4 regions of the Eleftheria terrae genome follow, and region 1 is predicted to be linked to each of the others. Evidence: predicted binding sites of a transcription regulator. Region 1 holds the regulator's gene; each other region holds the start of a gene.
What was found. Region 1 encodes LexA, which represses DNA repair genes until DNA is damaged. Its sites were predicted from a motif close to ACTGTATNNNNATACAGT; they were not measured.

Region 1 (7,432 bases):
AGGAGCTGCGTGACTTCCTTGGCCGCTTCCGCTTCGTGGCCGAGATGGTCAACCAGGCGGTGGGCACCATGAGCGGCGGCGAGAAGGCCCGCCTGGTGCTGGCCATGCTGGTGTGGCAGCGCCCCAACCTGTTGCTGATGGACGAGCCGACCAACCACCTGGACCTCAACACCCGCGAGGCGCTGAGCATGGCGCTCAACGAGTTCGAGGGCACGGTGATGCTGGTGAGCCACGACCGCGCGCTGCTGCGTGAGGTGTGCGACGAGTTCTGGCTGGTGACCCGTGGCGGCGTCGGCCCCTTCGACGGCGACCTGGACGACTACCAACGCTGGCTGCTGGAGCAAGCCAAGCTGCAGCGGGAAGCAGCCACCGCGGCGGCGGCTGCACCCGCGGCGTCCCCCTCTGCAGCGACGGCGCCTTCAGCGACCGCCCCTTCACCGGCTGCCGCTGCGGTGGCTGCCGAGCCGGCCGGAGCCGCTGCCGGCGCCAACCGCCGCGACGACCGCAAGGCCCAGGCGCAGGCTCGCCAGCGGCTGGCCGAACAGGCCAAGCCCCTGAAGAAGGAGCTGGGCCAGGTGGAGCAGCGCATGGCGGCCCTCGCCACCGAGAAGGCCGAACTCGAAGCGGCCCTGGCCACCGGCACGCTGCCACCGTCCCAGCTCGCCGCGCATGGCCAGCGCCTGAAGGCCATCGCCGACGAGACCGAACGCCTGGAAGCGCGCTGGCTGGAGTTGTCGGAGCAGATCGAGCAGCTCGCCGCCTGAACAGGCCTCCGGGCCGCGGCGGGAACGCGTGTCTGCCGCCCCGCTGGCGGGTCCACGGCCGTCGCGACAAGCGCCCTCACCTGTGGCCGACATGATCGCCGGCTGCCCGTGCAGCGGTGCAGCCACGCCCGGCGATCTTCCTTCAGTTCGAAAGTTGTTTATATTGCACGCAATTGAATTGTGAAGTACAGTTCAACCATGCCAACGCACAAGCCCACCGCCCTGCAGCCCGCCGTCGATGAGCAGCACAACCTGCTGCTGCTCGACAACCAGCTCTGCTTCGCGGTGTACTCGACGTCGCTGGCGATGACCAAGCTCTACAAGCCGCTGCTCGACCGCCTCGGCCTGACCTATCCGCAATACCTGGTAATGCTGGTGCTGTGGGAGCAGGACGGCCTGAGCGTGGGGGCACTGGGCGAGCGGCTCTTCCTCGACTCCGGCACCCTCACGCCCCTGCTCAAGCGCATGGAAGCCGGCGGCTGGCTCACCCGCACCCGCGCCAAGGACGACGAACGCCGTGTGGTCATCACCTTGACCACCGCCGGCCGCCAGCTGCGCCGCAGCGCCGCCGAAGTGCCGCGCCAGGTTTCCTGTGCCGTGCAATGCACCGTGACCGAGATGACCGAGCTGCGCCAGCGGCTGCACGCGTTGCGGCAGCGCCTGGCGCTGCAGGCCGTCGAGCCGCACGAAGAAGACAGCAGCCAGGCCGAGGCGGCATGATGCCATCGGCTTGTTGCAATATGTTGTACACAATTCAATAGAACGCTTCATTTCAGAAGCGTCGGTTTCCCTCCCCCCTGTCCAACCAAGCAAGGAGTCTTTCGATGAAACTCGACAAAGTGGTGTACACCGCCCAAGCCACCGCCAACGGAGGCCGCGACGGCCGCGCGGTCTCGTCAGACGGTGCGCTGGACGTGAAGCTTGCCCTGCCGAAGGAAATGGGCGGCTCCGGCGCAGCCGGCACCAACCCCGAGCAGCTCTTTGCCGCCGGCTATTCGGCCTGCTTCCTCGGGGCCATGAAGTTTGTCGCCTCGCAGCAGAAGAAGGCGCTGCCGGCCGACACCTCGGTGACCGGCAAGGTCGGCATCGGGCCGATCCCGGCCGGCTTCGGCATCCAGGCCGACCTCGCCATTTCGCTGCCCGGCTGGGAGAAGGCGGATGCCGAGGCGCTGGTCGAAGCTGCACACAAGGTGTGCCCCTATTCCAATGCGACCCGCAACAACATCGAAGTGCGCCTGAGCGTGGTCTGAGGGCCCGCGGGCCGCGCCAGGGCGGCCCGCGCCGCGCGCCGCCGTCTCAGGCGCCGCGCGCGGACAGCAACTGCAGCAGCAGCTCGACCCTGGCCTTGTAGGGCGTGCCGGCCTGCGCGGCCGGCAGCATATCGTCCGGCCGGGGCAGTACCCGGCCTTCGGCGCAGCGGGTGCTGCGCCATACCCGCACGCCGGCGGCCTGCGCCTCCAGCAGGGCCGCCTCCAGATCTTCGTGCACCGTGCCGTTGCCGGTGGCCGTGACCACCAGGCCCTGCACACCGATGCGCGTCAACGCGCGCACCGCCCGCCCGTCGGCCCCGCTGTGGCTGGAGACGATCTCCACCCAGGGCCAGTCCGCCACATCGGCCGCCACCGCCTGCAGGCCCAGTGCCTCGCCCTGGGGCCAGTCGCGCAGGCGGCGCAGCTGGCCGGCCTCCACATACGCCAGCGGCCCGGCGTCTCCCGAACAGAAGGCATCCAGGCGGTAGGTGTGGCTCTTGCGCACCTCCGCAGCGCTGTGCACCGCGCCGGCCAGCAAGGCGAGCACGCCGCGCGCGCCTGGTTCGCGCGCCACCAGCACCGCGTCCAGCAGGTTCTGTGGCCCGTCGGCCTGCAGGGCCGAGGCCGGTCGCATCGCGGCGGTCAGCACCACCGGCTTGGCCGGCGCGAGCAGCCGCTGAAGCAGGTAGCCGGTCTCCTCCAGCGTGTCGGTGCCGTGGGTGACCACGATCCCGGCCACTTCCTCGCGCGCCAGATGGTGCGCAATGCGGCGGGCCAGTGCCTGCCACACCGAGAAGCCCATGTCCTTGCTGTCCACTTGCGCGACCTGTTCGGTCTCGAGCGGACAGGCCAGCAGGCCCGGAATGGCTTCCACCAGCGAGGCGATGCCCAATTGGGCCGCCCGATAGCCGACCGTGTCCGCCGCCTGGGCGGCGGTGCCCGCAATCGTGCCACCGGTGCCGAGGATCACGACCTGCTTCGCTTTGCTTTGCATTTTTCGAAAGACTGGATAAAAATACAGCTACTGGATGCCCGAACAGTGCCTGCGCCTCAGCCGTTCCTGCCACCGCTTCCGCGAGGAAGCCGCCTTCGAACCGCTGTAGGCCCTGGCTACCGCCCCGGGCTGTCAACACCCCATTTGAACCCACCACCCGAGGTGCCCGTGGACCCGCAACGCTCCGACCTTCCCAAGCTCACCGCGCGCCAGCAGCAGATCCTCGACCTGATTCGCGCTTCCATCGAGCGCACCGGCGCGCCGCCCACCCGGGCAGAGATTGCGGCCGAGCTCGGGTTCCGCTCGGCCAACGCCGCCGAAGAGCATTTGCAGGCGCTGGCGCGCAAGGGCGCCATCGAGCTGGTGGGTGGCACCTCGCGTGGCATCCGGCTGAAGTCTGACACATTGCGCTCGGTGAACGAATCGCGGCTGGCCAGCATGGGACGCCAGGGCCTGCTGCCGCTGCCCGGCATTGCACAGCTGGCCTTGCCGCTGGTGGGCCGTGTCGCCGCCGGCAGCCCCATCCTGGCGCAGGAGCACATCGACCAGACCTACCACGTCGGTGCCAGCATGTTCGCCCGGCAACCGGACTACCTGTTGAAGGTGCGCGGCATGAGCATGCGCGACGCCGGCATCCTGGAAGGCGACCTGCTGGCCGTGCAGAAAGCCAAGGAAGCCAAGAACGGGCAGATCGTGGTGGCAAGGCTGGGTGACGATGTCACGGTCAAGCGCTTCAAGAAGACACGCGGCACCATCGAGCTGATCGCCGAGAACCCGGACTTCAAGACCATCGTGGTCGAGCCCGGCCAGGAATTCGAGCTCGAGGGCATCGCCGTCGGCCTGATCCGCAACACCCTGGTGATGTGACCTGCCCGGTGTTTCAACTCCAGCCTCCGGAAGTCCTGATGAAAGCGCTGCGCCACACCGACTGCCTGCATCCGACCGCGTCGCTGGAGCTGATCCCCAACATCGGCCCCTCGCTCGCTGAAGACCTGGCGCTGCTGGGCATTCACGCCCCGCGCGACTTGATCGGCCGCGACGCGCTGGTGCTCTACCACGACCTGTGCGCACGCACCGGCCAACGCCAAGACCCCTGCGTGCTGGATACCTTCATGGCAGCGATCGACTTCATGCGCGGTGCACCTGCGGCGCCGTGGTGGCACTACACCGCCCAGCGCAAGCTGCTCTATGGCCAGCTGCGCATGTCCGCTAGCGAAGCGGGCGGCGAGGGCCAGCGCCATCGCACTGCAAGCCGCGGCAGCGGCTGAGCCGCACCGGCCGACGACCGACCACGACTCACGCTTTTTTCGCCGAGCCGCTGCGCGGGTGGCGGGCGTTTCGCGAGCCTCTGCTCGCGAGCCCCGTGCAGCGAGCAGGAAGCACAGCCCAGCCGGGCTGCAGGACTTCCGAAACGACCAATCCTGCCGAACGTCATTGCACTGTTTTGATTTTCGGAGACGGACATGGCCTCTTCCATCCACACCCCCCCCACCCCCGCCCCCACCGACGCCGGCAACGGCCACACGGAGGCGCGCCTGGTCCGCGCGCCGGGGCGTTCCCCACGCCGCCCCTCCTGGTGGGCACGTCTGCGCGAGCAACTGTGGCTGCCGATGACGCCCGCCGGGCCAGGCGGCAGCGCCGCGGCGGCGGCCGCCGCCGGTCCCACCCCGAGTGGCTTTCCCGCACTCGACGCGGTGCTGCCGGCCGGCGGTTGGCCGGCCGCCGGCGTGGTCGAGGTGCTGGCGCCGCAGCCGGGTCATCCCGAGCTGGCCCTGCTCGGCCCGGTGCTGTGCAGCGCCGCGTCGCACGGCCAGCGCACCGCCTTGCTGGGCCAGCCGGCCGGGGTGGTCTTCGATCCGGCGCAAGGCTGCGTGGCCACGCCGGGCGCCCGGGCCACCGGCACCTGTGAGGTGCCCTCGCACGAGACGCTGCCGCGGGCCTTGTCCTGGCTGCGGGCCGGCCGTGGCGGTGTGCTGGCCGTGTGGTTGCCCGAGCTGGCCCTGGCTGACCTGCGCGAGCTCCAGCGTGCCGCGCGCCGGGCCCACACCACCGTCTTCGCGGTGCGGCCCTGGTCGGCTCACTGGGACGACCATGGCGAGGCCGACCTGCGCGTGAGCCTGTTCGCCGGCAAGGGCGGCCGGTGGGAGGTGCGCGTGCACCTGCAGCCGGGCGCAGCAGCACCGACCGTGCGGGTACCGGCGCTGGGCAGCACACCGGCCCGCCACCTGCGGGTGGTGCAAGACCCGAGCGACCATCGTCGCACCCTGCTGAGCGGCAGCTTCGTTGATGTGTGCCGTGAGCTCGACCGCTTGGCCGCACTCGAACGGGCCGCCGAAGCGATGCTGCCGGGCGGCGCCCGCTGGGTGGCAGCGGTCTGAGCCACGCGGCCCGGCGCCTGCGCCGGGTCACAGGTAGCCACGGCGCCCCAGGCAGTGGAAGCGCCAGTGTCGCCACGGCGCCAGCCGGGGCAGCCGCGGCGAGTCCTCCGGGCGTCTCGCATCAGCCGCCATACAGCAAGCGCACCGTGCAGGCCGTCTTGATTGGCGGCCGGCGGCGAACCGTCGAGGGACCGCAGCGGCGGTGTGACCGAAAGGCAATGGCGGAGTGTCCAGCGCGGGGTCGACGCCACGCGCCGGGCAGCGCTAGGGGGCAGACCGCTCCAAAACGGTATCGACGCGCCGCGACTGCAAGGCGATGCCGGCGTTGCCGCTGGCTGCAAACGCCTTCGTTGGCCATGCCCTTGTCACTGCAGGCGCGGTCGGCTATGTTCGCCGGCCTCCTGCCGTTTCGCGGCGCCCTGACCCCTGTGACATGCCGGCCCTCAAGATATTGCTCGTCAATCCTCCCCACACTGCCATCGGCAGCCGCGTTCCGCGCGAGCAGTTGCCGCCTCTGGGCCTGCTGTCGGTCGGCGGGCCGTTGATCGACGCCGGGTTCCCGGTTCGCTTGCTCGATGCGGAACTGGGACCGCTGTCCCTCGGCCAGGTGGTGGATGCGGTGCGGCGCGAGCATCCCGATGTGGTCATGCTCGGTCATTCCGGTTCCAGCTCGGTCCATGTGACCGTGCTGGAGCTGGCGGCCCTCTTCAAGCAGGCGATGCCTGGCTGCTGCATCGTCTATGGCGGCGTGCACCCGACCTACCACTGGCAGGAGATACTGGCTGAGGCGCCGCAGATCGACATCGTGGTCCGGGGCGAAGGCGAGGAGACGGCGACCCGGCTCATGCGCGCCCTTTCGTCGAACACGCCGCTGTCGGACGTGCCGGGGATCGCATACCGCGAACAAGGTCAGGTCCGCACCACCGGCCAGGCGCCGATGTTGACCGATCTGGACGCCTGGCGCATCGGCTGGGAACTGATCGACCACAGCCGCTATAGCTACTGGGGAGGCCGCCGGGCCGTGGTGGTCCAGTTCTCGCGTGGCTGCCCCTACCTGTGCAGCTATTGCGGGCAGCGGGGCTTCTGGACCCGCTGGCGACACCGGGACCCGGTGCGCTTCGCGAAGGAGCTCGCCCGGCTCTACCGCGACCATGGCGTGCGCCTCATCAACTTCGCCGACGAACTGCCCACCGGCTCCCGCAAGGCGTGGAAGGCCTTCCTCGAGGCGTTGATCGCCGAGAACGTGCCGCTGACCCTGGTCGGCTCGACGCGTGCGGGCGACATCGTCCGGGATGCGGACATCCTGCATCTCTACAAGCGGGCCGGCGTGATCCGGTTCCTGCTCGGCATCGAGAGCTACAGCGAAGCAACGCTGAAGCGCATTCGCAAGGGTGCGACCGTCAGCGAGGACCAGCAGGCGATCCAGCTGTTGCGCCAGCACGGCATCATCTCGATGGCCACCTACGTGGTCGGTTTCGAGGAGGAGCGGGACGCCGACTACTGGCATTCGTTGCGCCACCTGCTGCGATACGACCCGGACCAGATCCAGCTGCTCTACGTCACGCCCCATCGCTGGACGCCTTACTACGAGACCGTGGCCGACCGGGAGGTGGTGGAACCGGACACCCGCCGCTGGGACTACAAGCACCAGGTGCTGGCGACACAGCGGGTCCCCCCCTGGCGCATGATCTTGTGGGTCAAGTTCATGGAAGCGACGATGCAACTGCGGCCGGCCGCGCTGCGGCGGGTCCTGTTCGGCAAGGATGCCGAGTTCCGGCATGCGATGCGGTGGTACACCCGCATGGGCCGCCGGGTGTGGCTGCGGGAGGTGCTGGAATTCCTCTTCGGTCCGAGGCCCAGCCCGACCGGGCAGACCTTGCGCAGCTTCGCCGGCGAGTCACTGGCCACGACGGAGTACGCGATGGCGGTCCGCCGGCCGGTGCGCGTTCCGGTGACAGTGGCCCCGGGCGAACCGATGGCATGTGAATGATCTGCTGCGCCGGGTGCGTGCAGGACCGGTCCGCTCGGTGAGGAGCGGCCGGGTCT
Region 2 (7,432 bases), 1.0 Mb from region 1:
GCTGAGCGTGAAGGGCACGCCGAAGCGTTCGGCCGCCCGGGCGGCGAGCATCTCGCCGTCACCCCAGTTGAGGCCGGTGAGGCCGGTGGGCGCAATCGCCACCGGCATGCGCGCCGGCTCGCCGAGCAGCGTGGTGGCGGTGGAGCGGTGCTCCACATTGATGGCCACCCGCTGGCGCAGCGCGATGGCGTCGAGGTCGGCCTTGTTGGCGCGCAGGGTGAGCTCGTCGTAGGAGCCGCGGTCGACGTAGTCGAAGATGGCGCGCGGCACTCGCTTGCGCGCCAGCTGGCGCAGGTCTTCGATGTTGGTGATCACGGGGGGCATGCGGGTCTCCTGTGCGGCTCGATCGGCCGCGCTCGCCATGCTAGGCCTGGGTGGCGCGCCCGGTGCGGAAAGTTTCTCGGGTGTGACGCGAAAGAAGTTCCTCCCCTTCGGCGACCACCTCGGCGCACCAGCCTTGCAGCCAGGCGGCGAAGTCCGCCGCTGTGCCGCTGCCGGCATGCGGCAGCAGGTAGTAGGGATGGTCGGCCGGCGTCGACAGCCCGAACAGCGCTTGCAGCATGCCGCCGGCCAGTGCCTGGCGGGCCAGGCTGGGTCGCATGAGGGCCACGCCCTGGCCGGCGATGGCGGCCTCCAGCAGCAGGCCAAGGTCCACCAGCTTGGGGCCGTGCGCCGGTTCGGGCCAGTCCAGCGCGGCGGCACGAAACCACGGCAGCCAGGCCTGCAGCGGCGTGCGCAGCAGCGGTGCGTGAAGCAGGTCGGCGGGCTCGCGCAGCGGCGGCAAGCGCTGCAGCAGCGCGGGGGACGCCATGGGTATGACGATGTCGTGCATCAGCACCGTGCCGCCGGCCGCTGCGGCATCGCCGTTGCGGACCTCCACATGCGCATCGCCCGCGGTTTGCTCGAGGTAGGGGATGCTCAGCACCACTTCGAGCTCGACCTCGGGATGCGCCCGGGTGTAGCTGTCGAGCCCGGGCACCAGCACCTGGCGAGCAAAGGTGGGAGGTGCGCAGACGCGCAGGCGCTCGCTGTGGCGGCCCATGCGCCGGTGCAGCGGCACTGCGGCCAGCAGGCCCAGGGCGGCGCGCACCTGATCGAGGTATTCCTTGCCGGCGGCCGTCGGCGCCAGGCTCTTGCCATGGCGCAGCAGCAGCTGGGTGGCCAGCAATTCTTCCACCGTGGTCACCCGCTTGCTGACGGCGCTGGCGGTGATGCTCAGCTCCTGGGCCGCCCGCTCGAAAGTGCCGAGGCGGGCGGCCGCCTCGAAGGCGCGCAGTCCGTCGAGCGATGGCAGGCGCAGGTGGGGCGGGGCGGGCATGGCCGAATGCTAGCGGATCGATCGTCCGCGGCCCTCAGAACAGCGGCAGGGTATAGGGGGTGCGGGGCGCCGCCGCCTCGTCGGCCGGCACCTCGGCCACCTCGGCCGTGGGCAGTTCACCGGGCCGGCACAGCGAGCCCACCCGAACGCCCAGCAGGCGCAGGCGCCGCTCCAGCGGCACGCGCTTGAGGCAGAGCCCGGCCGCCTGGCGGATGGCGCGTGCATCCTGCGTGTGGCGCGGCAGCGTCAGGTCGCGGGTGACGGTCTTGAAGTTGTCGAAGCGCAGCTTCAGGCCGATGGTCTTGCCGACATAGCCCTTGCGCACCAGGTCGTCGGCCACCTGTTCGCAGAGCCGGGTGAAGATGGCGCTCAGTTGCTCGCGGTCGTGGCGCGCATGCAGGTCACGGTCGAAGGTGGTCTCTCGGCTGAGCGACTTGGGCTCGCTGTAGGTGACCACCGGCCGGGTGTCGCGCCCGTGGGCGGCTTCATGCAGCCAGGCACCGTAGCTGGCGCCGAACTGGCTGATGAGCCATTGCGGATCAGCCGCCGCCAGCTGGCCGATGGTCTGGATGCCAAGGGCCTGCAGCTTCTCGCTGGCTTTCGGGCCGATGCCGTTGATGCGCTTGGCCGGCAAGGGCCAGATGCGGGTGGGCAGGTCTTCGGTGCGCAGCAGGGTGAGGCCGTCGGGCTTGTCGAGGTCGGAGCCCAGTTTGGACAGCAGCTTGTTGGGCGTCACCGCGATCGAGCAGCTCAGCCCGGTGGCGCGGCGCACGCTGGCCTTGATGGCCGCGGCCAGGGCCCGCACCCCGCCCAGCGCGTCGTCGCCGACGGCGTCGCGCACCCCGGGCAGCTCGCTCAGGTCGATGTAGATCTCGTCGATGCCGCGGTCCTCGATGTGGGGAGCGACTTCAGCCACCGCGGCCTTGAAGAGCCGCGAATAGCGACGGTACTCGTCGAAGTCCACCGGCAGCAGGACCGCGTCGGGGGCGAGCGCGGCGGCCTTCATCAAGCCCATCCCCGAATGGACACCCAGCGCGCGCGCCTCATAGGTGGCGGTGGTAATGACGCCGCGCCCGACATAGCTGCGCAGCACCGCATACTCGCGGCTGCCGTCGTCCCGTTGCACCGGCTGGTGGCGCCGTCCGCCGCCGATGACCACCGGGCGGCCGCGCAGGTCGGGGTAGCGCAGCAGTTCCACCGACGCATAGAAGGCGTCCATGTCGAGGTGGGCGATGTAGCGGTCCATGAGGGGTACTGCCGGGGCGCGTCGCTAGTGCCGGCGCCCGGCCCGGCCCGCCACCCGGTGCCAGCCGGTGCCCGCGCGGTGGGCCCTGCGCGAAGGGTGGACGCGCAGGCGCCGCCTGCGTATGCTGCGGCCCGGCGCTCCGGCATCCAGCAGCGAAGGCTGCGCGGGCAGGGAAGGCCGGACCGAAGGGCAAGCGTCGAGCATGAGAAATCTAACCTGTATGTTCATACAGTATACGGGCGGCGCGACGATCCAGCGAGGCCTCGGCGCCCCTTGCAGCGCGGCATCCAGCCGGCAGCTTGTCTCCATGGCCTTGTTCCCACCCTCCACCACGAATGACCCGCCGTTCACCTCCCCGCCACAGTGATGCTGGCTCGCCCTTGCCACGCCTGGCCACCCCGGGCCGCCGGTGGCTGTGGCGACTGCTGGTCGCCGCGGCCAGCGCCTATGCGCTGGCCGCGGCTGCGATCGTCGTGCGGGGCCTCGACGACGAGGTCTTCCCGGCGGATCTCATCGTCGTGCCCGGCAACACGGTCGCGCCTGACGGCCATCCGGGCCCGCGACTGAAGGCGAGGCTGGATGCAGCGTTGCTGCTGTACCGTCAAGGCCGGGCGCCGCGGCTGCTGGTCAGCGGCGGCATCGGCCGGGAGGGGCATGACGAGGCCGCAGCGATGGCCCGCTACCTGGTGGCGCAGGGCGTGCCGGCAGCGGCCATCGTGCAGGACAACCAGGGCGTCAACACCGCAGCCACTGCCCGCTTCACCGCCCGCTACCTGCAGCGGCACGGGCTCACCTCCGCGCTCGTCGCCTCGCAGTACTTCCACGTGGCGCGCACCCGGCTGGCGCTGCAGAAGGCCGGCGTGCCGCGCATCGGCTCGGCCCATGCACGGTATGTCGAGTGGCGCGATGCCTACTCCCTCGCTCGCGAGGTGCCTGCCTACCTCATGTATTGGTGGATGCCCTGAGGCCCCGGACCCCTGCTGCTCCAGCATGCGACCCGGGTCGTGCCAGCCTGACACGGTGCGGCGCGGCTACAGATACAACTCTGTGAAAAATGCAATAGAAGCGCGTGATCCCATTGTCGCAAGATGCACAAGTGCATGATGAAGCTGTGAAAGGATCACATTCGCCATGACACAAGCGGTTCAAGACATCCAGTTCCGTGCCACGCGGGCCGGCGCTGCCTCTGTGCGGGGTGCCGCGCTGCCCTTGCCGTCCGACTTCGCCTTGTTCTCGGAGGCGCCGGCACCGGTGCTGCATCAGCCGCAGGAGGTGATGGCGCTGCTCGCGCAGGCCTGCCCCTCGTTCGCCCCGGAGTGGTTGGAGCACCAGCGTGCCCATGGCCACACCCTGCTGTACATCGCGGCGAGCGCCTTTGCCCACCACCTGCTGTCGCTGTGCAAGGCTGGCGACGCCTCCTGCTTCGAGGCAGTGGCGGCCTGCCTGGAGCGGGCCTTCCGCGACGGCTCGCAAGCCGTCCGCGAGTTCGCCACCATCGGCGTGCTCGAGGGCGTGCAGAACGTATGGTCCAGCGACGGAGCCGATGCCGACCACTTCCGCCGCCACCTCGGCAGCGAAGGCCAGCGTTGGTGGCAGAGCCTCACCGACTTCTGGTCCGGCAAGGTGCCCTACGTCGGCTACGCCGCCTGAGCGACCGGCGGCGGCAGCCGGCCTTGGCGGGCTCGTCGCTCGGCGCCTGCCGCTTGCGGCAGAAGGGCGCGCCATGCAAGCGAATATTGCTTATCCTTGGCACCCTTTCGCCTCGCGCTGCCCGGGAGTCCGCCCATGCTGATCACCCACGCCGGCTTGTCGCCGCGCATCCATCCCGCTGCCTACGTGGCGCCCAACGCCGTCGTCTGCGGCGACGTGCGCATCGGTGCCGGCTGCCGCATCCTCTTCGGGGCCCAGGTGGTGGCCGAGGGCGGCTCGATCGAGATCGGCGAGAACACCATCGTGATGGAGAACGCAGTGCTGCGCAGCACCGCCCGGCATTCACTGGTGGTGGGCAACCATTGCCTGGTGGGTCCGCAGGCGCATGTGGTGGGCTGCACGCTGGAAGACGAGGTGTTCGTCGCCACCGGTGCGGCGATCTTCCATGCAGCCCAGGTCGGCCGTGGCAGCGAGGTGCGCATCCATGCCGTCGTCCACCTGAAGACGCAGCTGCCCGCGGGCACCACGGTGCCCATCGGGTGGGTGGCGGTCGGCGAGCCGGCCGAGCTGCTGCCGCCCGGCGAGCATGAGCGCATCTGGGCGCTGCAGCAGCCGCTGGACTTCCCGCTCACCGTCTATGGCCTGCAGCGCAGCGAGGCGGACATGGTGAAGATCACACGCGGACTCTCGCAGTCGCTGGCCGCCCACCGCGACGACCGCGTCCACGACGCGTCCTGAGGCGGCCGCATTCCATCCCCCCCTTTCTGAGGATAGGCAAGGCGAGCCGTGCATGGGACGCTTGCAGCCCGCCAGGCCGTCCGCTCTCCGGTTCCGACACACGATGTATTCCGCCACCTTCATCTTTCGCAAGAAGCAGTTCGACGAAGAGTTCCACCAGCTCGACCAAGCCATTGCCGAGGTGGCGCGCCATTCCGACGGCTACCTGGGCGAAGAGAGCTGGGAGGACCCGGCGACGGGGCGCATTGCCAACGTGTACTACTGGTCGTCGGAGGTCGGGCTGCAGGCGCTGATGCGCCATCCCGAGCACCTGCGGGCCAAGGCGGCCCAGGGACGCTGGCTCGACGGCTACCAGGTCATCGTCTCGCAAGTGCTGCGCACCTATGGTGACGGCACCTTGCCGCACGTGGTGCACAACCGCCCGGCCTGAGCCGGTCAAGCAAGCGGCCGCGCAGGCCTTCTCCAGCCCGCCGGGCACCCGACCCTCTCACTCATGGCTTCCTTTTCCCCGATTCGCAGCCGGCAAGACCTGCTGCAGCAGCTGGCCGCCGGCCTGCATCCTGACTACCTGTTCTTCTGGGGCCACCGCAGCGCCGCCGGCGGCGGCATCGGCAAGGGCTGCCTCAGCCAGTGGTGGGAGGCGCCCTTCGAAGTCGACGGCGACCCTTACCGAAGCGCCGAGCACTTCATGATGGTGGCCAAGGCGCGCCTCTTCGGCGATGCGGAGATCGCAGGCGCCATCCTCGCGGCCGGTACGCCCGCCGAAGCGAAGAAGTTGGGCCGTCAGGTGCGCGGTTTCGACGAGGCGGTGTGGACGCGGCAGCGCTTTGCCATCGTGGTGCAGGCCAATGTCGAGAAGTTCGGGCAACACCCGGCGCTGGCCGACTACCTGCTGGGCACCGGGGAGCGGGTGCTGGTGGAAGCCAGCCCGGTGGACAGTGTCTGGGGCATCGGGCTGGCGGCCACCGATCCCGATGCGGCGGCACCGGCGAAGTGGCCCGGGCTGAACCTGCTGGGCTTTGCATTGATGGAAGCCCGCCGGCAACTGCGGGAGCGGCGCGCATGAGCCCGCGGCTGATCCGGCTGAAGGCCCTGGCGGCCGGGCTGCTGGCGCTGGCTGCCGGCATGGCGCAGGCGGCCCCGGCCATTGCGCCCGGCGAATACCTCACCGAGCACGGTTGGGGCCAGCTCACGGTGCGGCCCGGCACGCAGGGTCGCCAGCGCTTCGAGCTGCAGACCGAAGGCGGCAACGCGCACGTCTGCGAGCTGGGCGGCGAGATCCTGCCCGATGGCCGCCTGCACATCGACGGCAGTGACGCTGACGAGCCGCCCTGCCATGCCACTGCCCGGCTGCAAGGCCGGGGCGTGGCGATCGCCCATGACGATGCCGACGCCTGCCGGCAGTGGTGCGGCGCACGCGCCCGTTTCGAGGGGCTGTACCTGAAGCCCGCCGCCGGTTGCACGCTGTCCGAGGTGGGGCGCAGCCGCGCCGAGGCCACGCGCCACTACAAGGCGGGCCGCCATGCGCAGGCGCGTGCGCGGCTGGAGTCGCTGCTGGCCGATTGCAGTGCCACGCTGGGCTGGGTGGACACCCACTGGATTCGCAACGACCTGGCGTTGACGCAGTACAAGCTGGGCGACCTGGCGGCCTGCCTGAAGACCCTGGAGCCGCTGGCCGCAGACGCCGCCAAGAGCGACGCTGCACTGCGCGAGGAATGGGTGTCGCCGGTGATGGAAGACAGCTACCTGGGGCCGGTGCGCGCGGCCCGCACCAACCTGCGGCTGTGCCGCGGCGAGGGCGGGCGCACGCGGCCTTGAGCCGCGATGCGCGCTGCCCAGGGCGGCGCGCATCGCGGAGAACCAAGACAACATGGGAGGGGCGGCCATGCGGCAGCCGAAGAAGAGGGCGTGGGCACGACACCGGGCAGCGCTTGAGGACAGAGAGGCGCCCTTGGTCGCCGCGGCATCGGGCTTCACCGGTGTGCTGCTGCGTGGCGTGGCCCGGGTAGCGCGAGTCGCAACGCGGGCAGCGGCGCCAGGGGGCGTTGGCATGCGGGCGGCGATATTGTCGGCGCTGCTGGCAGGCCCGTCCTGGGCCGTCACGCAGCCGGGCGCGTTGGTGGAGGCCGCGCGCCGGCAGGTGGGCGTCACCGTGCAGTACGACGGCGCCTATCGCCGCATGCCGTATCCGGGCGGCGACGTGCCGCTGCATACAGGCGTCTGCACCGACGTGGTGGTGCGGGCCTATCGCCAGCTTGGCATCGACCTGCAGCAGCTGGTGCACGAGGACATGAAGGCGGCCTGGTCGGCCTATCCGCACAGCTGGGGGCTGAAGCGGCCCGATCCCAACATCGATCACCGCCGGGTGCCCAACCTGCAGGTCTTCTTCACGCGGCGCGGCGCCGCATTGCCGCCGAGCCGGGACGGGGCGCACTACCAGCCCGGTGACCTCGTCACCTGGCGGCTGCCGGGCAACCTGC
Region 3 (7,432 bases), 120 kb from region 1:
CACTGCAGCCCGTGGGTGCTCATGCCGCGCAGCTGCACCGGCTGGTTCGCGCTGTTGCACAGCTGCGTGCCGCACACCCGGAGCTGGCCGTTGCGCGAGACGGGGGTGCCTTCGGGAGCGGGGGTGGGAGCCGGGGTAGGAGCCGGGGTCGGCGCGGGCGTCGGCGACGGAGTGGGCGCCGGAGTGGGTGACGGGGTCGGCGCCGGCCCCTGCCCGCTGGCGCGCCACAGCGACGGCGTGTCCGCCGGGTTCCAGCCGGTGCCGGGCCAGGCGGTGTGGGCCACCAGCGCCTCGTACAGCTGCCCCTGGTAGCTGACGATCGCTCCTTGCTCGTAAGCCACGCCCTCGGCCCATTCAGGCGCGGGCGCAGGCGCTGCCGTGGGACCGTTGCCGGCATAGCGCTGGCGCGCCTCTGCCGCATGCGCTTGCGGGCTGGCGGCCTGGCCGCTCTCGGCGCCGCTGCCTCTGCTGCCGCCGCCGCAGGCGGCCAGCCAGCTGCTGGCCAGCACCAGCGCCAGGGTAAGACGGGGATGGCTGAAGAAGGTCGACGTCATGCTCACTCCTGGTCCGTTCATGGGGACTGCGAAGTTGCAGGGCACCACGGCGCCCTGCACTTCACGCAAGAAGAAGGGAAAGGCCGAGGACACCCCCTGGGGTGGGTGACGACCCCGGCCACGAGGCCAGGGCCGTCCCACCAGCCCGAGGGGGCCAGTTCAACTCAGCGCCACTCGGGCTGCTGCAGCGCCGGGTCCTTGGACAGGCCGAACAGCGACTGCAGCTTCAGGCCGATGGAGCCCGGGCTCGCCACTGCGGCGCCGCCGCAGCTGCCGTTGGCGCTCTTCAGGATGGACCACAGCATCGCGCCGTCCCGCGGGTTGCGGTTGGGATGGCTCGCGAGCACCGCGCTGGTGTAGCGCTCCACCGAGTACGGCTGGTTGATGGCCACACCGTACTGGTTCTTGAGGTTGCGCGAACCCTCGCACTGCGCATCGCCGTTGTTGACCACCAGGATGCCGCCGGCCCAGCCCTCGGGCGGCGTCTCCAGGCCGACCGAGACGATGGTCTTCGATGGCCAGAGCTTGCGGTACTCGTTGTACGCCGTCACGCCGTCGTAGTTCTCGTAGCGGGCGTCGTAGGTCATGATGTTGACCAGGTCCAGGCTCTTGGCCGCGTCCGGGTACTGCATCATCAGCTGGCGCTCGCGGCCGGCACTGCCGCCCCAGAAGGACACCTTGCCGGCGCAGTCCGGATGGGCGCTGGTGGCGGCGGTGCAGTCGGCGCCGGTCGACCAGGTGGCCGCCGCCAGCACGCGGCCGCCGCCGGCCTTGTCCACCGCGGCGCGCATGGCCTTGATGGCATTGGCGTAGCGCTGCACGTTGGCATCCACCTCGTAGTCCACGTCCAGGCCGTCGAAGCCCAGGTCGACCATGAAGCGCGCCAGCGCGTCGATCACCGGGCCGCTGCCGCGCTGGCCGTCGGCTGCCAGCGCATCCCAGTTGTGGTAGGTCGCCCCGCCCACCGCCAGCAGCACCTTGATGTTGCGCTGGTGCAGCACATTGATGGCTGCCTTGATGTCCTTCGGCGTGGCCGTGAAGTTCAGGCCGGTGCCCGACCAGCTGTTGGCCGCCAGGCCCGCCCACGAGAAGTTGGGATCGCCGAACGACGCCATCACGTGGGTGTAGGTGCCCGGGATGCGGGCGAACTTGCTGGCCTTGAACACTTCATTGGCGCTCTTGCCGCTCGCGTCGAACCAGGCGTCGCTCCAGCTCGGGTAGTAGCCGACGTAGACGCGCTTGTTCTGCGTCGCCTTGACCGCCTCGGGCAGCGTCAGCTGGTCACCGGGAGCGGGGGTCGGGGTCGGTGCCGGCGTGGGTGTGGGCGTCGGCGAAGGGGTCGGCGTGGGCGTCGGGGCCGGGGTCGGCGTGGGGGTCGGCGCCGGTGCGCCGGAGGCCGGCTGCCACAGCGACGGGGTGTCGGCCGGATTCCAGTTGGTGCCTGCCCAGGCGGTATGGGTCACCAGCGCGACATAGGTGCGGCCGTTGTAGCTCACCTGCTGGCCGGCCGTGTAGGTACCGCCTTCCTTCCAGGCCGGAGCGGCGGCGGCCTGCGCCAGCTGCATGCCGTCCAGGGACCTATCGGCGGCTTGTGGTCCCTGGGCCTGCACCTGCGCCCACATGCTGGCGAGGGAGACGGTGATGGCAGTCATCCGAAGAGCGTTCATGCACTTTCCTTAGTGTCGTTGTCTGTCGAAAAACGGGGCCGGACAGCCCCACGATCGAGCCGGGGCGCAGGGAGCGCCTACCGGCCCATGGTCACGACGGGCCTCGGGGTTTCGGCCTGCTCCTGCAGGCTGCCGGGGCCACGCATGTCGTCGTGGCAGAAGCCGCAGGCCGGCCCCTGGAGGCTGTGGTCGTGCCAGACCCTGGCGCGACGGTGGGCTGGCGGCGGAGGTCGCGGGTCGTGAGCCAGCCTGCCCTGCTTGGCATTGAAGGAGGCGCTGAGCACCTGCCCGGTGCGGTCTCCACCGCACCGGCATGCCGCCGCGCCGGGGCCAACCCGACGCGGACGTTCCGTTGTCCGCCGTTAAGCCGATGATGCGGTCCGTCCCAATTGGTATTCAGACTGGACTGGCACCAGGCGCGGGCCGCGGACCCTGCCGCCCCCTGGCTTCGGCACCAGTGCGCGGCCCAGCTGCCCGGCGCCCTGCCGAAGGGCCGATGCACGACCGCCAGGCGCCACCGCCCGCTCCCGCTCATCTGTGCTCCTTCTTTGTTGAATTTTTCATAAAGTGCCGCGGATTCTGGTTCACAGCTGAGATATCGGGGAAGGCTCTTGCAACAAATCTGCAGAAGCTGGAACCAAGTGCGACATCACTCTTGAACGCGATCCGCCCAAAATTTAGGCAAGCAGCAAATCGAGGTCTGGTATTTGGGTGGTATTGACACCAGGGCAGAAAGCTGAACGAATATTCAGCTGCCATTTGCGAGCAGTTGCACTTGCGGCAGACCGACAGATCAGCGGCCGCAGCCGTCCGCTGAACGGCCAGGGGTGTTACGACTGCGTCAAATACTGTATATTCATACAGTCATGCCAAGCACAGTCCCGGGCCGCATGAGCCGGCCCGCTGCCGAGCAGGCAATTCGAGGCCCCGTCTCTGGAGTATTCGGATGGAGCTGAAACAAAAACTGGCGGTTCTCGCGGATGCCGCGAAATACGACGCCTCCTGCGCCTCCAGCGGCGCAGCCCCCCGCAATTCACTCGGTAGCCAGGGCGTTGGCTCCACCGAAGGGATGGGCATCTGCCACAGTTACGCACCGGACGGCCGCTGCATCTCGCTGCTGAAGGTCCTGCTGACCAACTTCTGCCTCTACGACTGCCTCTACTGCGTCAACCGCGTCAGCAGCAACGTGCCACGGGCGCGTTTCTCGGTGGACGAGGTGGTGCAGCTCACCCTCGACTTCTACCGACGCAACTACATCGAAGGGCTGTTCCTCAGCTCGGGCATCATCCGCAGCGCCGACTACACGATGGAGCAAGTGACCGAGGTCGCCCGCGTGCTGCGCGAGGAGCATGACTTCCGCGGCTACATCCATCTCAAGACCATTCCCGATGCCAGCCCGGAACTGCTCGCGCGCGCCGGCCGCTATGCCGATCGGCTCAGCATCAACCTGGAACTGCCCACCGTCGAAGGGCTGCAGGCCCTGGCACCCGAGAAGGACGCGAGCGGCATCCGCCGCTCGATGGCGCGGCTGCGCCTCCTGATCGACGGCGCACGCGACGAGTCGCGACCGACCGCGCCGCGTGCCGCCGCCGGCTTGCCACCCAAGCCCAGCGCAGCGCCGCCGTTCGCACGCAGCCAGAGCACCCAGATCATCGTCGGCGCCGACCCGGCCGACGACCGCACCATCCTGCAGACCAGCGGTGCCATGTACGCCTCCTATGGTCTGCGCCGGGTCTACTACTCGGCCTTCAGCCCCATACCGGACGCCGCACGCACGCTGCCCTTGCAGGCGCCGCCCCTGGAGCGCGAGCACCGGCTGTACCAGGCCGACTGGCTGATGCGCTTCTACGGCTTCGAGGCCGACGAGATCGCCGGCGCCCCCGGCGGCATGCTGGACCTGGATGTCGACCCCAAGCTGGCATGGGCGCTGCGCCACCGCGAACGCTTCCCGGTGGACGTGAACCGCGCACCGCGCGAGCTGCTGCTGCGGGTGCCGGGCCTGGGGGTCAAGGCGGTCGAGCGCATCCTTGCCTCGCGGCGCAGCCGGCGCCTGCGCACCGACGACCTGGCCCGGATGCGAGTGCCGGCCGCCAAGGTGCTGCCCTTTGTGGTGCTGGCCGACCACCGCCCCGGCCGGGCGCTGGAGGCCAGCTCCCTCGCTGCACGGCTGCGGCCTCCGCCGCGCCAGGCCAGCCTGTTCGACACCGCCCCGCCATGAGCTGGCACGACGCCACATTGGCGCATGCCGCCGACGTGCAGGGCTGGCGTGACACCGCCCGCGGCCTGCTGGCCCGGCGGGTGCCGCCCGAGGCGGTGGCATGGCGCGTGGCAGGCGACGCAGGTGCCGGCGCGCCGGCCGGGCTGTTCGACGCGCCGCAGCCGGCGGCGCAGCCGCCCATCCCGCCGGCCAGCCCGGCGCACCAGGTGCCGGCGGCCTTCATCACACTGGCCGAGCACGCCCTGCTGCACAGCGAACCGCAGCGCTTCGCCCTGCTCTACCGGCTGTTGTGGCGCCTGGTGCAGGAGCCGGCGCTGCGGCACGACAGCCTCGATCCCGACCGCGTGGCCGCCGAGGCGCTGGCCCGCCAGGTACGGCGCGACATGCACAAGATGAAGGCCTTTGTGCGCTTCACCGAGCGGCCCACCGCCCATGGCCCGCGTTTTGTCGCCTGGTTCGAGCCGGAGCACCACATCGTCGATGCCGTCGCGCCGTTTTTCATGCGCCGGTTCACCGGCATGCACTGGTCCATCGTCACCCCCCGGCGCAGCGTGCGCTGGGATGGGCGGGCACTGGCCTTCGGCCCCGGCGCGCGCCGCGATGAGGTCGTGGCAGAAGACGCTCAGGAGGCGCTGTGGCTGACCTACTACGAGCACATCTTCAACCCCGCCCGGCTCAAGCTCGACGCCATGCAAAGCGAAATGCCGCGCAAGTACTGGCACAACCTGCCTGAAGCCCGCCTGATCGCTCCCCTGGCGGCCCAGGCCCGGCAACGCACCGACACCATGCTGAGCCAGCCGGCCAGCGTGCCGCAACGCCGCCGCCCTGCGCTGCCCGCGCTGGTGGACGGCCGCTCGGCTCGGGATGCGGCGGCTGGCTGCCTCGACTGCCCGCATGCCCGCCACGCCACGCAGACGGTGTGGGGCGAAGGCCCGGCAACGGCATCGGTGATGCTGGTGGGCGAGCAGCCCGGCGACCAGGAAGACCTGGCCGGCCGGCCCTTCGTCGGCCCGGCCGGCCAACTGCTCGACCGCGCGCTGGCCGACGCCGGGCTGGACCGCGGCACGCTCTACCTCACCAACGCAGTCAAGCATTTCCGCTTCGAGCTGCGTGGCAAGCGCCGCCTGCACAAGTCGCCGGGCCAGCGGGAACTGCAGGCCTGCAGCCGGTGGCTGGAGCAGGAAGTGGCGGAGGTCGGTGCGCGCCGCCTGGTCGCGCTGGGTGCCAGCGCGGCGCAGTCCCTGCTAAGCGAGCGGGTTGCCGTCAGCGAATACCGCGGCCGCTGGCTGGAGCGGCCGGATGGCCGACAGGTCCTTGTCACCTGGCACCCGGCAGCACTGCTGCGCTTGCCGCCCGAGGCGCAAGCGCCGGCTTATCGGCAGTGGGTCGACGACCTGGCCCAAATAGCGCGCGTCAGCCAGGCGCACTGAATTGCGCGATGACGCCCTGAATCATTCACTGGTTCTTATATTGGTTGTCATCAGCGACAGTCAGATCGCTGCTGCACTGACTCATTCTCACGCGCCCGGGGCCGCGCGCCGGTGAACCGGGGCGATGGGGGCGATGGGGGCGGAAGGGAAGCCGACCCTGTCACTCCCGGCTACGTTGTTTACCGCTTAGGCAAGTGTGAAGTGGCAGGCGTCCCTAATCTCGCGCCTGCTTCGCTGGAAGAGCATCGCACCGACGGCCCTGCCGTCCGGTGCAGCCCTTCACATGTTCTCTCTTCATTTGCCTTCGAAAGGAACACCATGAGCCGGATCAGGATGCCCGTCTCGCCGGTGGCACATGCCGTCGCGACGATGCTCACGCTGGCCTTTGCCGCCCACGAGGCGCAGGCGCACGGCGCACCGGAATACCCGGTGAGCCGCCAGTACTCCTGCTACAAGGACCGCAACCAGGAAGCCTGCCGCGCCGCGGTGGCGGCTGGCGGGGAGCAGGCCCTCTACGACTGGAATGGCGTGCGCCAGGGCGACGCCAACGGCAACCATCAAGCGGTGGTACCGGACGGCACGCTGTGCGCCGGCGGGGCCGAGCTCTTCAAGGGCTTCAACCTGGCGCGCAAGGACTGGCGGGCCACCTCGTGGGCACCGGGTGCCGACGGCCGCTACGAGTTCCGCTACCACGCCACCGCTCCGCACAGCACCCGCTATTTCCGCTTCTACCTGACGCGCCAGGGCTGGGACCCGGCCGCCCATCCGTTGCGCTGGAGCGACCTGGACCTGGCCCACGAAGTGCCCGGTTCGCAGGTGACCCTCACCGCCGACAAGCGGTATGTGATGCGGCTGCCGCTGCCCGCGCGTACCGGCCGGCACCTGCTCTATATGGTCTGGCAGCGCGCTGACAGCCCTGAAGCGTTCTACGCCTGCTCGGATGTCTCCTTCGGCGGTGACACCGGCGTGCCCCCACCGACGCCGCTGCAGCAGCTCGGCGAGGTGTCGGCGCGGCGCGACCTGCCGGTCAACGCCGTGGTCAAGCTGCGCGTGTTCGGCCGCGACGGCAGCGACCTGGAGACGCACAGCCTGACCATCACCTCCGGCCTGACCTCGGCTGCCAAATGGCTGGCCCAGCTGGCGCGCAGCACCAACGGCCGCTCGGCCCACGTGCGCGTCGGCGAGCTGCAGAACGGCTCGGTGGTGGTGCCGGAGGCGAGCACGCTGCAGGTCTACGCGCTGAATGCCGACAGCGGCGTGCGCTTCCAGCTCGACACGACCTTGCCGACCAATCCGCCTCCCCCGCCGCCGCCCCCGCCGCCGGCACCGCCGCCCCCGGCCCCCACGCCGGGGCCCACGCCAGCTCCCACGCCGGCACCCAACCCCGGCGGCAGCGCCTGGAAGGAAGGCGCCAGCTACACCGCCGGGCAGGTGGTGACGCACAACGGCAAGTCCTGGCGCTGCCTGCAGGCGCACACCGCCTGGGTGGGCGCAGGCTGGGCCCCCGGTGCGCCGGGAACGGCCGGCCTCTGGCAAGCCAAGTGATGCACCCTGCCGGATGGC
Region 4 (7,432 bases), 1.4 Mb from region 1:
CCGCATCGAGGTGCAGCCCAGCCTGCGGCTGCCGGCCGGCTGGCAGCAGGCGGCGGCGCTGCGCGGCGGCGACGGCCAGCCGCCGCAGCCCGATGCACAGGGCTGGGTGCGCTACGGCAAGGTGAACCTGGAAACGCTGGTGGATTCGCCGGTGTTCGCCGGGCGCCACATGAAGCGGGTGACGCTGGACGGGCCCGGCCAGTCGCGGCCGGTGGTGCTCAACGTCGTTGCCGACGAGGCCGAGCAACTGCAGGCCACCGAGGCGCAATGGCAGGCCCACCGCAACCTGGTGGTGCAAAGCGACCGGCTGTTCGGCTCGCGCCACTTCGCGCACTACGATTTCCTGCTGGCGCTGAGCGACAGCTTCGGCCGCATCGGGCTGGAGCACCACCAGTCGAGCGAGAACGCGGTGAAGCCGGGCTACTTCAAGGACTGGGCGAAGAGCATCGAGTCGCGCGACTTGTTGCCGCACGAGTACGTGCATTCGTGGAACGGCAAGTTCCGGCGGCCCGCGGATCTCTGGACGCCCACCTACAACGTGCCGATGCGCAACTCCCTGCTGTGGGTCTACGAAGGCCAGACGCAGTACTGGGGCCGCATGCTCACCGTGCGCAGCGGCCTGGCCACCCCGGAGCAGGGCCGCGACGCACTGGCCCAGGTGGCCGCCACCTACGACCACCGCACCGGCCGCCTCTGGCGCAACCTGCAGGACACCAACGACGACAACATCTTCACCGCCCGCCGCCCCAAGGACTGGCCGGACTGGCAGCGCATGCGCGACTACTACGACGAAGCCACCCTGATCTGGCTCGACGTGGACACCCTGATCCGTGAACGGTCGCAGGGCAAGCGCTCGCTGGACGACTTCGCGCGCCGCTTCTTCGGCGTGGAGGATGGCCGCGTCGAGCCGCTGACCTACACCTTCGAGGACGTGGTGCGCACGCTCAACGAGGTGCAGCCGCACGACTGGGCCGCCTTCCTGCGTGAACGGCTCGACAGCCATGAGCCGCGCGCTCCGCTGGACGGCCTGGTTCGAGCCGGCTGGAAGCTGGTCTATGACGACAAGCCGAGCGAGTTCTTCAAGGCGGCCGAGGCGCAGCGCAAGAGCACTCACCTGCTGTACTCGGTCGGCCTGCTGATCAACGAGGACGGCAGCCTGGCCGAGGTCGCCTGGGACAGCCCGGCCTTCCGGGCCGGGCTGGCGCCGGGCATGAAGCTGTTGGGCGTCAACCTGCGCGCCTACAAGCCCGAAGTGCTGCAGCAGGCGATCACGGCCGCGCGTGCCGAGGGGGCACCGCCGATCGAGCTGCTGCTGCAGGAGGGCGACCGCTTCCGCATCGCCAAGCTCGACTACCGCGGCGGCCTGCGCTACCCGAAGCTGGAGCGCATTGCCGGCACGCCGGACCGGCTCAGCGCCATCCAGGCGCCGCGCTGAGGCCCGGCTGGCTGCCTGGGCGGGGCGCCGGCAGCAAATGGGCGGGACCTGCCAAAGGGTTGCTCGCGCAGCCCGGTTGCGGGCCGTATACTGTTCATATATACAGTATCTTCCCGCCACCTCTTTCTGCCCACCCCGATGCATGCGCCTGGCACGCGGCAGGACCTGCCGCCTTCCTCACCGGCCCGCCCGGTCTCGCCGCCCGACATGGCGGCGCCGGGCGGCCGGCTGTCGGTCGACGAGTTGCAGGGCCGGCTGGGGGCCGCCATGTGGCGGGCCGACCAGCTGGCCAACAGCAGCGAGCCGGTGCTGCCCAGCGGCCATGCGGCGCTCGACGCCGAGTTGCCGGGCGGTGGCTGGCCCTGCCGTTCGCTGATCGACATCCTGCAGCCCGCCGGCGCCGCCTGCGAATGGCGGCTGCTGGGCCCCTGCCTGCCGCGCCTGTGCGACGGCGGCCGCAGCCTGGTGCTGGTTGGCGCACCGGCCCTGGCGCCCGGTGCGCCGGCGCTGCAGCCGCAGTTGCCGGGCCTGTTGTCGAGCGGCCTGGAACTGCGGCAGTTGTTGTGGCTGCCTCGGCTGGCCGGCGCGCAGGCGCTGTGGGCAATAGAGCAGGCGCTGCACTGCCGCGACAGTGGCGCGGTGCTGGGCTGGTTGCCGCAGGCACGGCCGGAGGCGCTGCGCCGCTTGCACGCCCATGCACAGGCGGCTGGCGTGCCCTTGTTCATGTTCCGCCCGGAGGCGGCCCGCCATGCGGCGTCGGCGGCGCCGCTGCGGTTGCTGCTGGCGCCCGCGGAGCTCGGCGGGCTGCAGGTGACGCTGCTCAAGCGGCGTGGGCCGCCGCGGCAACAGCCGCTTGCGCTCACCGCCCAGCCACCCGGCGTGGCGCCGCTGGTCGCCGTGAAGTGGCGCGCGGTGATGCTGGCGCGCCAGGCACCGGCTGCGGTGCCCGATCTTGCCGAGCTGCCCGGATCTCAGGAGCCTGCCGATGCTGTACTGGCTGGCACTGGCCTGCCCCGCGTCGCCGTCCCCGCCTGAGGCTGGTGGCGCCTGGAGCCCGCCGGGCGCCCGCGATGCTGCGCAGCAGCAAGCCATTGGCTGGTGGGCGCTGCAGTTCACGCCGCGGGTGTGCCTGCTCGACGAAGCGGTGCTGCTGGAGGTGCAGGCCAGCCTGCGGCTGTTCGGTGGCGCGCGGGCGCTGCGGGAGCGCATCACCCGCGAGGCCGCCGAGCTGGGGTGCACCGCCGTCGCCCGTGGCCCGACGGCGCTGGCGGCACTCGCCTTCGTTCGTGCGGCAAGGGGCGGCGGCGCCGCAGCGTCGGCCGTAGCGGCACACGCGCCGCGCCGCTGGGGTGCGCGGCTGGACGCCTTGCCGCTGACAGCCCTGAGCGCCGCCGCGGCACAGGAACCCTTGCTGGCCCGGCTGGGCTGCCGCCGCCTCGGCGACCTGCGTGCATTGCCGCGACCGGGGCTGGCGCGGCGCTGCGGCGCCGGCTTGCTGGAGGCGCTCGACCAGGCCTATGGCGAGCGGCCGGAAAGCCACCCGTGGCTGGCCCTGCCGGAGGTGTTCGACGCCCGGCTGGAGCTGCCCGGCCGGGTCGAGGAGGCCAGCGCGCTGATGTTCGGTGCACGCCGCCTGCTGCTGCAGCTGTGCGGCTGGCTGGCCGCCCGGCAGGCGGGCGTGCGGCAGTTCGTGCTGCGCTGGCGCCACGACTTTCACCGCCCGGGGGTGGACGATGCCGGCGAGCTGCCGCTGCGCACCGCGGAACTGACGCGGGACCCCGATCACCTCTGCCGCCTGCTGGGCGAGTGGCTGGGACGGGTGGCCCTGGCCGGGCCGGTCGGCGAGCTGGGCCTGCGCGCCGACCGGGTGGAGCCACTGGTCTGCGGCAACCAGGCGCTGCCCTTGCAGGCCGGCCCGGGGGCTCCCCGCGACGGCGAGTCGCTGGCGCAGTTGATGGAGCGGCTGTCGGCGCGGCTCGGGGCCGGCGAGGTGCTGCGCCCGCAGCTGCGCTCGGACCACCGGCCAGAGGCCATGCAGCGCTGGGTGCCGGCCACCGAGTGGCAGGCCCTGCCGGCTGCGGCCGCGCCCACACTGCCGCAGCCGGCCTGGCTGCTTGCCGCGCCGCTGCCACTGGCGGTGCGGCACGAGCGGCCCCAGCATGCCGGCCTGCCGCTGCAGCTGCTGGCCGGGCCGCACCGCATCGAGGTCGGCTGGTGGGACACCGACGGCCTGCCGTCGGTGGCACGCGACTACTTCATTGCCTTCAGCCCGCGCTCGGGGCTGCTGTGGATCTACCGGGAGCTGGTGTCCGGCACGCCGATGGACAGTCGCAGCGGCAGCGGCTGGTACCTGCACGGGGTGTTCGGCTGATGCGCTGGCCCGGCTTCCAGTCAGGGCGGCACCGCTGGCGGCGGCTGGTCGGGCGAGCGCCTGGCGCCCGGCGCCGGGCAGGGCTTGCCCGATGCACGAGCAGGGGGGCGCCATGAACGCTGCGACCCTGCTGCCGTCCTATGCGGAGCTGCATTGCCTGAGCAACTTCAGTTTCCAGCGCGGTGCCTCGCATCCCGCCGAGCTGGTGGAGCGGGCCGCTGCGCTGGGCTACAGCGCGCTGGCCTTGACCGACGAATGTTCGCTGGCCGGTGTGGTGCGCGCCTGGCAGGGCTTGAAGGACCTGCAGCAGCAGGCCGCCGAGCAGGGCGGCGAGCCACCTGCGCTGCGGCTGCTGATCGGCAGCGAATTCCTGGTGCAGGCCGAGACGCCGCTGCGGCTGGTGGTGCTGGCGTGCCGGCGGGACGGCTATGGCAACCTCAGCGAGTTCATCACCGGCTTGCGGCGTGCCAGCCCCAAGGGCCAGTACCGGCTGGAGCTCGGGCAGGTGTCGGCCGAGGCGCTGGCCGACTGCGTGGTGCTGCTGGTGCCTGACCGCAGTGCCGGGCTGGAGACCGTGCTGGCCCAGGCTTCGTGGCTGCAGCGGCACTTCGCCGGCCGCGGCTGGCTGGCGGTGGAGCTGCTGCAACAAGCCGACGACGTGGCCTGGCTGCACAAGCTGCGCGAGGCCAGCCGCCTGAGCGGGGCGCCGCTGGTGGCGGCCGGCGACGTGCACATGCACCTGCGCTCGCGCAAGCCGCTGCAGGACGTGCTCACCGCCATCCGCCTGGGGCGGCCGGTGGCCGAGTGCGGCACGGCGCTGCAGCCCAATGCCGAGCAGCACCTGCGATCGCGCTTGCGGCTGGCGCAGGTCTATCCGCCGGAGCTGCTGCAGGCCACGCTGGAGGTGGCCGCACGTTGCAGCTTCAGCCTGCAGGAGCTGCGCTACGAATATCCCGAGGAAGTGGTGCCGGCAGGCGAGACCCCGGCCTCCTACCTGCGCCAGGTGACCGAGCAGGGCGCGCTGGAGCGCTTCCCGAACGGTGTGCCGGAGAAGGTGAGGGCGCTGATTGAGAAGGAGCTGGCCCTCATTGCCGAGAAGGGCTACGAGAAGTACTTCCTGACCGTCTACGACATCGTCAGGCACGCGCGCTCGCTGAACATCGTGTGCCAGGGCCGCGGCTCGGCGGCCAACTCGGCGGTCTGCTTCTGCCTGCGCATCACCGAGATCGACCCGGCCCGTGCCGACCTGCTGTTCGAGCGCTTCATCAGCAGGGAGCGCGACGAGCCGCCCGACATCGATGTGGACTTCGAGCACCAGCGGCGCGAGGAAGTGATCCAGTACCTCTATGCCAAGTACGGCCGCGAGCGCACGGCGCTGACCGCCACCGTCATCAGCTACCGCTCGCGCAGCGCGATTCGGGATGTTGGCAAGGCACTCGGCTTCGACGAGGCAGCCATCGACCTGCTGGCCAAGGACCACCACTGGTGGGACAGCCTGGCGGTGATGTCCGAGCGCCTGGCCGGCCACGGGCTGGACGTGCAGGACCGCCGGGTCCTGCAGTGGATCGAGCTGACGCAGCAGCTGCGCGGCTTCCCTCGCCACCTGAGCCAGCACACCGGCGGCTTCGTGATCGCACGCGGCAAGCTCAGCCGCATCGTGCCGATCGAGAACGCCGCGATGAAAGACCGCTCGGTGATCGAGTGGGACAAGGACGACCTGGACGCGCTCGGCCTGATGAAGGTGGACGTTCTGGCGCTGGGCATGCTGAGCGTGCTGCGCCGGGCGATGGAGTTCATCGCGCAGCGGCGCGGCCATCCGTTCCGGCTGGAGGACATCCCCGACCGCGACGAGCCGACCTACGACATGATCTGCCGCGCCGACACCATCGGCGTCTTCCAGATCGAGAGCCGGGCCCAGCAGAGCATGCTGCCGCGGCTGCGGCCACGCACCTTCTACGACCTGGTGGTGGAGGTGGCGATCGTGCGGCCCGGCCCCATCCAGGGCGGCATGGTGCACCCGTATCTCAAGCGCCGCGAGAAGGACGAGGCGCGCCGCCGGGCCGGCGAACCGCGGCCGAAGCTGGAGACACCGCAGCTCGAAGAAGCGCTGGGCCGCACGCTGGGGGTGCCGATCTTCCAGGAGCAGGTGATGCAGCTGTGCATCCTTTGCGCGGGCTTCACGCCGGGTGAGGCCGACCGGCTGCGTCGCGCGATGGCGGCCTGGAAGCGCCATGGCGACGTGCTGCCCTTTCGCGACAAGATCCTCAAGGGCATGACCGAGCGCGGCTACCGGGCCGAGTTCGCCGAGCAGCTGTTCGAGCAGATCAAGGGCTTCGGCGAATATGGCTTCCCCGAGAGCCATGCGGCTTCCTTCGCGCTGCTGGCCTACGACAGCAGCTGGATCAAGTGCCATGAGCCGGCCGCCTTCCTGGCCGCGCTGCTCGACTCACAGCCGATGGGCTTCTACTCACCCAGCCAGCTGGTGCAGGACGCACGCCGCCATGGGGTGGACGTGCGCCCGCCCGACGTGCAGTACAGCGGAGCTGGCAGCAGCTTCGAAGACCTGCAGGTGGGCGCGCCGGTGCAGCCGGCGGTGCGCCTGGGGCTGGAGCGCATCGCCGGGTTGTCGGGCCCGGCCATCGCCCGCATCCTTCAAGCGCGGGCCGTGCGGCCCTTCGAGAGCGTGCAGGACCTGGCCCGCCGCGCCGGGCTGGAGCCGCACGACCTCAAGCGGCTGGCTGGCGCGGACGCCTTGCGCAGCCTGGCCGGGCACCGCCGCCAGCAGGTCTGGGAGGCGGCGGCCTGGCAGGCTGCGCCGGGCCTCCTGCAGGACGCGCCGGTGCAGGAGGCGCCGCTGAGCCTCTTCGAGGCGCCGGAAGGCGAGGAGATCGTGTTCGACTACGCGGCGCTGAAGCTGAGCCTGCGCCGCCATCCGCTGGCCTTGCTGCGGCCGCGGCTGGCGGCGCGTGGCCTGTCGACGGCCGAGGCCCTGCAGGCAGGGCCGGACGGGCGCGCCGCCGGCGCCTGCGGCATCGTGACGATGCGGCAGCAACCGGGCACGGCCAACGGCACCATCTTCGTTTCGCTGGAAGACGAGACCGGCTCGGTCAACGTCATCGTCTGGCCCAAGGTGCGGGAGCAGTATCGCGAGGCCTTGCTGCATGCACGGCTGCTGGCGGTGCGCGGTGTGTGGCAGCACCGCCAGGGCGTGGCCCACCTGATCGCCCGCCGGCTGGAAGACCTGACGCCGCTGCTGGGCCGCCTGGGCACCGACAGCCGCGACTTCCACTGAAGGGCCGCTGGCGCGGCCGGCCGCGGGCTCACCGGGGGGTGGTCTCGACCCAGGGGTCGTAGCTGCCGATGCTCCAGAGCCGGCCTTCGATGTCGCGGCAGGTGAAGCCACGGCCGCCGTACTCCTCGTCCTTGATCTCCACCACGATCTGTGCGCCGGCAGCCTTGACCCGCGCGAAGACCGCATCGGGATCGGCCACCACCAGGTAAGGGCTCTGGGTCTCGACGCCGCCGACCTGATCGGGCAGGTTGACCAGGTCGCCGTACTCCGACTCGTTGTCGGCCGAGGCCAGCATGATCATGCCGTTGCCGAAGACCAGTTGTGCATGCAGCAC

Region 2: a site for LexA is predicted at 2,780-2,797, ahead of dinB (DNA polymerase IV). Genes of this name have one in related genera too.
Region 3: a site for LexA is predicted at 3,069-3,086, ahead of N7L95_RS02670 (putative DNA modification/repair radical SAM protein). Genes of this name have one in related genera too.
Region 4: a site for LexA is predicted at 1,525-1,542, ahead of imuA (translesion DNA synthesis-associated protein ImuA). Genes of this name have one in related genera too.

The regions. Positions count from the first base shown of each region.
Region 1 covers NZ_CP106951.1:410,044-417,475, reverse strand. The annotation lists gene N7L95_RS02220 (ABC-F family ATP-binding cassette domain-containing protein) at 1-764, shown strand, start outside; gene N7L95_RS02215 (MarR family winged helix-turn-helix transcriptional regulator) at 963-1,484, shown strand; gene N7L95_RS02210 (organic hydroperoxide resistance protein) at 1,589-2,014, shown strand; gene N7L95_RS02205 (asparaginase) at 2,061-3,008, opposite strand; gene lexA (transcriptional repressor LexA) at 3,177-3,875, shown strand; gene N7L95_RS02195 (helix-hairpin-helix domain-containing protein) at 3,914-4,276, shown strand; gene N7L95_RS02190 (hypothetical protein) at 4,472-5,386, shown strand; gene bchE (magnesium-protoporphyrin IX monomethyl ester anaerobic oxidative cyclase) at 5,820-7,376, shown strand.
Region 2 covers NZ_CP106951.1:4,831,238-4,838,669, forward strand. The annotation lists gene N7L95_RS21580 (alpha-hydroxy acid oxidase) at 1-324, opposite strand, end outside; gene N7L95_RS21585 (LysR substrate-binding domain-containing protein) at 365-1,318, opposite strand; gene dinB (DNA polymerase IV) at 1,353-2,564, opposite strand; gene N7L95_RS21595 (YdcF family protein) at 2,945-3,529, shown strand; gene N7L95_RS21600 (DUF7674 family protein) at 3,696-4,214, shown strand; gene N7L95_RS21605 (gamma carbonic anhydrase family protein) at 4,350-4,952, shown strand; gene N7L95_RS21610 (antibiotic biosynthesis monooxygenase family protein) at 5,056-5,382, shown strand; gene ybiA (riboflavin biosynthesis intermediates N-glycosidase) at 5,446-6,018, shown strand; gene N7L95_RS21620 (hypothetical protein) at 6,015-6,770, shown strand; gene N7L95_RS21625 (DUF1287 domain-containing protein) at 7,003-7,432, shown strand, end outside.
Region 3 covers NZ_CP106951.1:533,900-541,331, reverse strand. The annotation lists gene N7L95_RS02680 (cellulase family glycosylhydrolase) at 1-554, opposite strand, end outside; gene N7L95_RS02675 (glycosyl hydrolase family 18 protein) at 719-2,221, opposite strand; gene N7L95_RS02670 (putative DNA modification/repair radical SAM protein) at 3,168-4,439, shown strand; gene N7L95_RS02665 (UdgX family uracil-DNA binding protein) at 4,436-5,869, shown strand; gene N7L95_RS02660 (lytic polysaccharide monooxygenase) at 6,188-7,414, shown strand.
Region 4 covers NZ_CP106951.1:4,481,688-4,489,119, forward strand. The annotation lists gene N7L95_RS20075 (M61 family metallopeptidase) at 1-1,435, shown strand, start outside; gene imuA (translesion DNA synthesis-associated protein ImuA) at 1,574-2,470, shown strand; gene N7L95_RS20085 (Y-family DNA polymerase) at 2,421-3,806, shown strand; gene N7L95_RS20090 (error-prone DNA polymerase) at 3,919-7,098, shown strand; gene N7L95_RS20095 (VOC family protein) at 7,127-7,432, opposite strand, start outside.